Linked DNA regions of Methanosarcina acetivorans C2A. Each later gene encodes a partner of the first gene's protein in a complex. Links are inferred from orthologs where the notes say so. Each region holds a gene or a part of one and is shown on either strand. Other genes may lie near its edges.

The links.
Region 2: the proteins of MA_RS19225 (region 1) and MA_RS00985 are in contact, whole or in part, in a crystal structure (PDB 2QMU), measured with the Saccharolobus solfataricus proteins. The link is inferred for Methanosarcina acetivorans C2A from one-to-one orthologs. Residues at the interface, in WP_009988771.1 of Saccharolobus solfataricus: Trp33, Pro65, Glu66, Gln148, Val151, Asp152, Val154, Ser155, Lys156, Ala159, Leu160, Tyr163, Arg164, Lys167, Ile180, Ile181, Pro182, Val183, Ser184, Leu186, His187, Ile189, Asn190, Asp192, Ser193; in WP_231918336.1 of Saccharolobus solfataricus: Met1, Leu2, Arg4, Leu5, Tyr6, Lys8, Leu9, Pro10, Ile106, Lys108, Lys109, Glu110, Lys111.

The regions. Positions count from the first base shown.
Region 1 is NC_003552.1:4,547,214-4,550,468, reverse strand. The notes cover bases 71-2,996. They hold MA_RS19225 (translation initiation factor IF-2 subunit gamma), read right to left. Parts: upstream 2,184-2,996; coding sequence 957-2,183; downstream 71-956. Other genes in these bases: MA_RS19220 (formate--phosphoribosylaminoimidazolecarboxamide ligase family protein), read right to left, coding at 2,553-2,996; MA_RS19230 (PIN domain-containing protein), read right to left, coding at 595-960; MA_RS19235 (DNA-directed RNA polymerase), read right to left, coding at 71-536. Also shown: more of MA_RS19235, read right to left, coding at 1-70; more of MA_RS19220, read right to left, coding at 2,997-3,255. UniProt on the Methanocaldococcus jannaschii protein: eIF-2 functions in the early steps of protein synthesis by forming a ternary complex with GTP and initiator tRNA.
Region 2 is NC_003552.1:214,579-217,725, forward strand. Bases 75-2,892 are described here. They hold MA_RS00985 (translation initiation factor IF-2 subunit beta), read right to left. Parts: upstream 1,879-2,892; coding sequence 1,270-1,878; downstream 75-1,269. Other genes in these bases: MA_RS00980 (MFS transporter), read left to right, coding at 75-870; MA_RS00990 (50S ribosomal protein L16), read right to left, coding at 1,917-2,438; MA_RS00995 (DUF1786 domain-containing protein), read right to left, coding at 2,745-2,892. Also shown: more of MA_RS00980, read left to right, coding at 1-74; more of MA_RS00995, read right to left, coding at 2,893-3,147. UniProt on the Methanocaldococcus jannaschii protein: eIF-2 functions in the early steps of protein synthesis by forming a ternary complex with GTP and initiator tRNA.

The DNA.
Region 1 (3,255 bases):
GCTTCTTCGAGCCACTGCAGTTTCCCTAGAGCAGTCTGGCGCATGGTAAGCCCTATCTTGCTTTCCTTTGGTTCCCTTTCATTGATACTGACTGCAACAATTCTGGCTCTGACATGGTCCCCTTCGGCAATTGATTTGCCTCCGTTTTTAGTGACCAGCCTTGCATTTTTGGCATCATAAGAAATAAAGTCGTCAGTAATCTGGCTGACGTGGAGCAGCCCGTCCATCGGACCCATTCCAACGAAAACTCCAAAGCCAACAGCTTCCACGACCTCTCCTTCAATAATCTCCTGGAGCTCCGGAATGAACATTATGGCTTCGAATGTCACATCATAGTACACAGCCCCGTCTCCTACGAGAATATGTCCTTCTCCGACCTCGTCGATATTGTAAACAGCGACAAGGGAGCCAAGCTTTTTGTCAACCTGTCCTTCAAGTTTTTCCCGTAACGCGTTTTTAATGGTAGGCATTATTTCTTCCCCGAGAAGGGTGGGAGGAATGCGAACAGTATCAATGAGCTTCATTAATTTATACATCTGCTAATCACCCTAAATTTAATCAATGGAACTGCTGCCCGGAAATGTCCGGTGGGTTTCAGACAATATCAAGTCTGTTTTTCTGGCGCAGAGACACGGTTTGGATCCCGTTTTCGGCAAGTCTGCGCTTCAACCCTATATCATTTGTCAGAACAGCCGCTTCCATCTCGCCCGCGAGCCTGAGAATCACATCATCCGCAGGTCCCGTTCCGGCTATTCGTTCGCACCTGTCCATCATGGACCTGGCAACCTTTGCGGCCGTTCTGTTTGAACCTTTTTCCCGCTTTATGAGTTTTTCGATTTCAAATACAACAGCTTCAGGCACATAGAACTCATTAAAACCCAGCCTTTTCAGTTCTTCGAAAATATCCACTCCGAACTGGACAGGGATCATGAACCCGTTAGTATCGATTATGATTTTCAACTCTTTATTACCCCTACTCCAATGAGCCGCCAGCGGGAATCGATTCTCCTGCTAATAGCAACCATAGCTCCGACGGCTGCGCTTATCGGGCGCTTGAGTGCCACCTGAGCTTCATTTTTCCTGGCACTTGTAACGATCCCTACGGTCGTTGCAGTCCCTATATTGAGCATAAGGGGTTCACTGGTCTTGATTTCATTTATCTTTTCTTCCCTTGTAACTCCCACAACCCTGTCGAGCAGGTGAAGTTCCATGACAAACTGGTGCCTGGTCTCAGGCAGGGTGCCTGGGACGCCTGCGATCTGTCCGGTTAAAGAGTCGCCTTTCGTCAGGGTGGGGTCAAGGTAAGTTCCGACAGCCAGAAGCCCACCCGGAGTTGCTTCCTCTACCTTTGTCGGACCTGCATAAATGGATGAAATCGTTGTCACGATAGGAATCCATTTGGTGCTGCCTTCTGTTGTGACTTTTATTCCGGGTCTTATCTCGAGCTCGTCCCCGGGGTGAAGTACGCCTTCCGTAAGGGTGCCTCCGATAACTCCTCCGCGGATTTCATCGATTGAGGCTCCGGGCTTGTTAATGTCAAAAGATCGGGCGATCAACATGCTGGCAGGCTTATCCACTTTGTGTACAGGGGTCGGGATCTGGGTTTCCAGGGCATCGATCAGGACATCAATGTTAATATTCTGCTGGGCAGAAATAGGGATTATAGGCGCGTTTTCGGCAACCGTGCCCTTAACAAATTCCTTTATCTGGTGGTAGTTCTCGACAAGCTTTTCCCTTGATACGAGGTCAATTTTATTCTGGACTATAACAATGTTTTTAATTCCTATGATGTCCAGAGCCATCAGGTGTTCTTTTGTCTGGGGCTGCGGACATTCTTCATTTGCAGCAATTACAAGCACTGCTCCATCCATAATCGCAGCACCGGAAAGCATTGTTGCCATAAGTGTTTCGTGCCCCGGGGCATCTACAAAGGACACTATCCTGTGTTCTTCCGTTTTTTCTCCACAGTTGGGGCAGGTCTTCTCCACAGTATAACATTGAGGAGCAGGGCATTTCGGGCATTTCATGAATGGGGAATCGGCATATCCCAATCTTATCGAAATCCCTCTTTTTACTTCTTCACTATGCGTATCCGTCCACACACCGGATAAAGCTTTGACAAGTGTGGTTTTTCCATGGTCGACATGGCCTACCATGCCGATATTAACACAGGGCTGACTCAAGTTGTAGTTTCCTCCAGTAGAGTGAAGATAATCTGATATAAGGCAGGTATTTTTTCCGAAATCTGTGCCTCCAGGGATTTTAACTCCGGGGTCTGCAGATTTCAATTCTAAATCCAGTCTAATTCTTAATTTTCATTATGTGATCCTTGGTTCTATATAAGCTGTAGATTAAGCGGGATTTTACAGGAACGGGTTTTACATGAGCCCGAATCCCTTCGGGCAAATCCTGAATTTACAGGCTGAAAGCCCGGAAAAGTTTTTTCATTAAATTTCTGGTTATACGTGAATTTCGCAGATTAGGATTATACTTTTAAAGTTTACGGTATCCTGCACAACTCATACTACTAATGCCGGAAAGCCTTAATAAATTTATGTGACGATCATATCAAGTTTCTCAAGCTCCAGAGCGCGCCTGATCTCAAAGGCAAGCCTTCTGCCCGTACTCATCGGCCTTCTCCAGAGGGAGTTGCCGTAGGAATGCCCGACTGACATGTGCACGTTGGTCCCGCCGCCGACTCTCGGGGCCACATCATAAATATAGAAATTCAGGTCCTTGTCCACACAGGTCTGCAGGCAGAAAGGTCCTATAATTCCGGGGGCGTAATGCTCTTGAGTGGCTTTCACATACTTTTCTCCCATTTCGAATACCTTTTCAAGGAGAGACTCACGAAGAGTTGCCGAGTTGTGCCCGCAGACCGTGTATTCCGGAGTGAGCTGGTGCGGGGCAAGAGCCATCTGCTGGGGAGCAGGGAGCCTTACATGCCCGTCAAGGCTGGTCTCAAAGCGCCAGTCAATGCCAAGGAGTTCCAGTTTGCTCATTTTTGGCTCTATAGGGGAGTAGAACATATCAAGGTTGAACACAGGGCCTATAATATACCGCTCGATCCTGGCATTTTCAAGAGCTTCGCGCGTAATAACCCCCTGCTTTATAAGGGCTTCGGATTTTTCCTGGTACTCTTTATAACTTGATGCCGTGAAAAAGCCTCTTTCGAGTTTCTTTACGGCATGGGGAAGCTTTACCATTACGAGCTCGTTAATGTCTTTGGGAGACTCGATTTTTTCCGGAAACGGA
Region 2 (3,147 bases), 4.3 Mb from region 1 along the record:
TCTTTGCCCATGTTGGTCATAGCGGATGTGTACAAAGACCATAAAAGTTTGTATGCCATGAATAAGGTTAGTATGGCTCTTGCCATTGGCTCGGTATCTGCCCCTCTTATAGGCGGAGGACTTGCAAATTTGGGGTGGAACTATCCATTCCTTTTCTATGTACTTTCACTTCCGCTTGCTTTTGTTGTGATGTTCTTCCTTCCAGAGACAAGGGTCCAGAGGGACAATGTCAGTCACAAAGGCATATTAGATGGGTTTACAGCACTCAAGGAAATGAGAATATTATACACGGTATTCCTGAGCTTTGCGGTCTTCTTTATACTATATTCAGTTCTCACCTACGTCCCCTTTATGCTTAAGAATGTATTAAGTTATACTGCAAAGGAATCCGGACTTATACTGGCTTTTCAGGGAATAGCTATCATTTTGATGGTCCCGCGTGTGAAGACTCTAGCTAGTAAGCATTCAACGATACTAATTATTGCTATTGGTTTTGCACTTGATGGACTGGCAATATTTTCGATTTCGTTTGCGTATTCTATTGTCACGGTTCTTCTTTTAATATTGCTATTCGGAGCAGGTTTTGGGCTCTCTCAAACCGCAATTGATGCACAGATAGTCCAGATCGCCCCTTCAGAATCAAAAGGCGGTGTGTTATCTATTCACAACACAATGAAATATATTGGGCAGAGTCTTTCTCCCATCTTACTTGGTGTAGTCCTGGCACATTTTGATCTTGAGACGGTTTTCATTGTATCAGGTTCTTTTGGGTTGCTTGTTGCTCTGATGACATATTTAATGAAGAAGATTTTTGAAAACTCAGGTGAGGAACGCATAAGAGAGAATAAAATATCGTTGTCACATCAATAATTTGTTGATTGTTAGATGATGCAATGCAAAATACAGGATTCTGGCGAGAAAGGAAAAAAGCTCGAACTTGATACAAAAAAGATAGCTTTGGAGTGGGAGAATATTTTCTTCTCGCTGGTGCTGGTGTATGCTATCTCAACTGTTTTTAAACTGGTTATGGGGATTTCACCGATCATATGAATAGCAAAAAAAATACTATATTGAAAAATTAATCTCCGGAAATGGAGACATATTTTGTAACAATTAAGATAGATTTAAAAGGCTACCTGAATTGTTACTTAAAAACACGAACAATTTCGGGATAAAACACTAAAATAATAATTTAAGTTGCCCAGGCACGAAAACCGAAATAATTAGTAGTCTGCCCGGACGGCATCTTTGAAATAAAAAGCTTAAACCTCATACTTTTTCTGAGAAGGCGAGGTTTCCGCTGATTTTCTTTATCTTTACTTTTACCACGTCGCCTTTTGCGGCTCCGGGCACGAAGACTGTGTACTTATCAATTTTTGCTATCCCGTCACCTTTGGACCCAACGGCATCTATCCGGAGTTCGTAGGTTCCGCCTTCTTCGATAGCATCCCTGACAACCACGTTACTTACCTTTCTCTTTTTGACAGGCCTGTGAGCTCCGCAGGCAGAACATTTCAGGACAAGCACCCTGTCCACCCTGACAAGCTGGGTATCCGGGCGTCCGCATTCCGAACACATGACGTATTCGTCAACATATGCCTGAATATTATCTGAAATCTGAGCTCTCGTAAACCTGCCCTGGAAGACTGCACGTGTGCCTTCTATCTTCCCTGCAGTCCCCAGTTCCCTGGTGAGATATTTCATCAGGTGGTCAGGGTCCCGGTTAAGGGTGTCTGCAATATTCCCGAAGTTATCCAGAATTGTGGTTTTTCCTTCGGAAAAGAGTTTGGGTTCAGGGATTACGAATCGAGCATCGGTAGTCTCTGTGTCCGGCATCTTTGCCATTGCACGGTTCAAAAGCTCTTCGTAATCATACATTCTTTAGACTCCCTTGCAATTTTACGGCTTCTTCCCGATTACTGTACCAGTTCTGCGCCTTCATCGACAACGATTCTGCAAGGGGTAGGCAGCTTCTGTCCGGCGTGCCAGAGAGCTTCCTTTGCAGCCTTGAAGTTCTGCTTCTCAACGGCTACTGTAAAGATCTTCTGCATCGGTTTTACCCTTGCTGCGGTACCGACATTCTTTCCAAAAGCCCTGCGCATTCCACTGGACACACGGTCTGCTCCGGCGCCTGTTGCCTGCTTGTTTTCCCTGATTACTTCGTGGGGGTAAACACGGAGCTTCATGTAAAAGCCCATTTTTCCTGTGTCAGCTACAAGGTGCCTGTTTGCCGTGATACGGGCTGCTTCAAGTGCAGTATGCCTGATCTGGCATTTTTCTTCTACGATCAGGGAAATTTTTACAGGGAAACTTGTGTTTGCTTTGTCTCCCATATCATAGTGAATAACCTGGCTTCCGGGAACACCGCCCATGTATTTTCTTCTGGTAAATGAGCGCTGTCTCACGTTTCTATACATACTTCCTGGCTTTCGTACCATTAGTTTGATTCTCCTGAAAATGATGATTTTGATAAAATTTTGAGTGGAACCTTTTTCCACTTATAACCCATTTATAAGCGTTTGCTTCAAGTTTACGAAAAAACTGTCTGGCAAACCGTTGAGTATGGAGATATGTGCATATAGAGATACCTGCCTGTATTTACATTTATCTGTAAATCTGCCCTCACGGGTTCCGGCAGGAAACTTCTGTGTCCCCGGGTTCTCCGATAGGGAATTTCGTATCTGAAACTCTACAGTTCCTGAAATTTTATATATCCCGGGCTTAGGTGACTTACTCCCTACTACTTAGTGGTTTATAAGTTTTATTGATGGTTCCGGGTATTTCTCTAAAAATCCTGCAAGAAGCCCGAAGCAGCCTGAAAGCATCATACTCCCGAAAGGTGCGGCAAAATGCAGCTTTTTTGAAATTTCCTGCCTGACTTCCGAGTCCGGGAGCTTTTCAAGCATCTCCCTCTTCGGGCCGGTAACCATTATCGAGCTCACCTGTTCAAAGCCGCAGACTTCCTTTATATAAGCTCCATGTCCTCCGTCATCAAAGACTTCCTCAAAGCCAAGGGCCCCGTCGGCAAGCCGGATAATGTAGTCCTGAAGCTTTTCCGGATCCATGCTGGAACTGTGGTGTTCGAAAATGGCTGTGATCCTGTTTTCATTCACAAGTGCTCCGAGCGTATGCCCGTTTCCTATATTG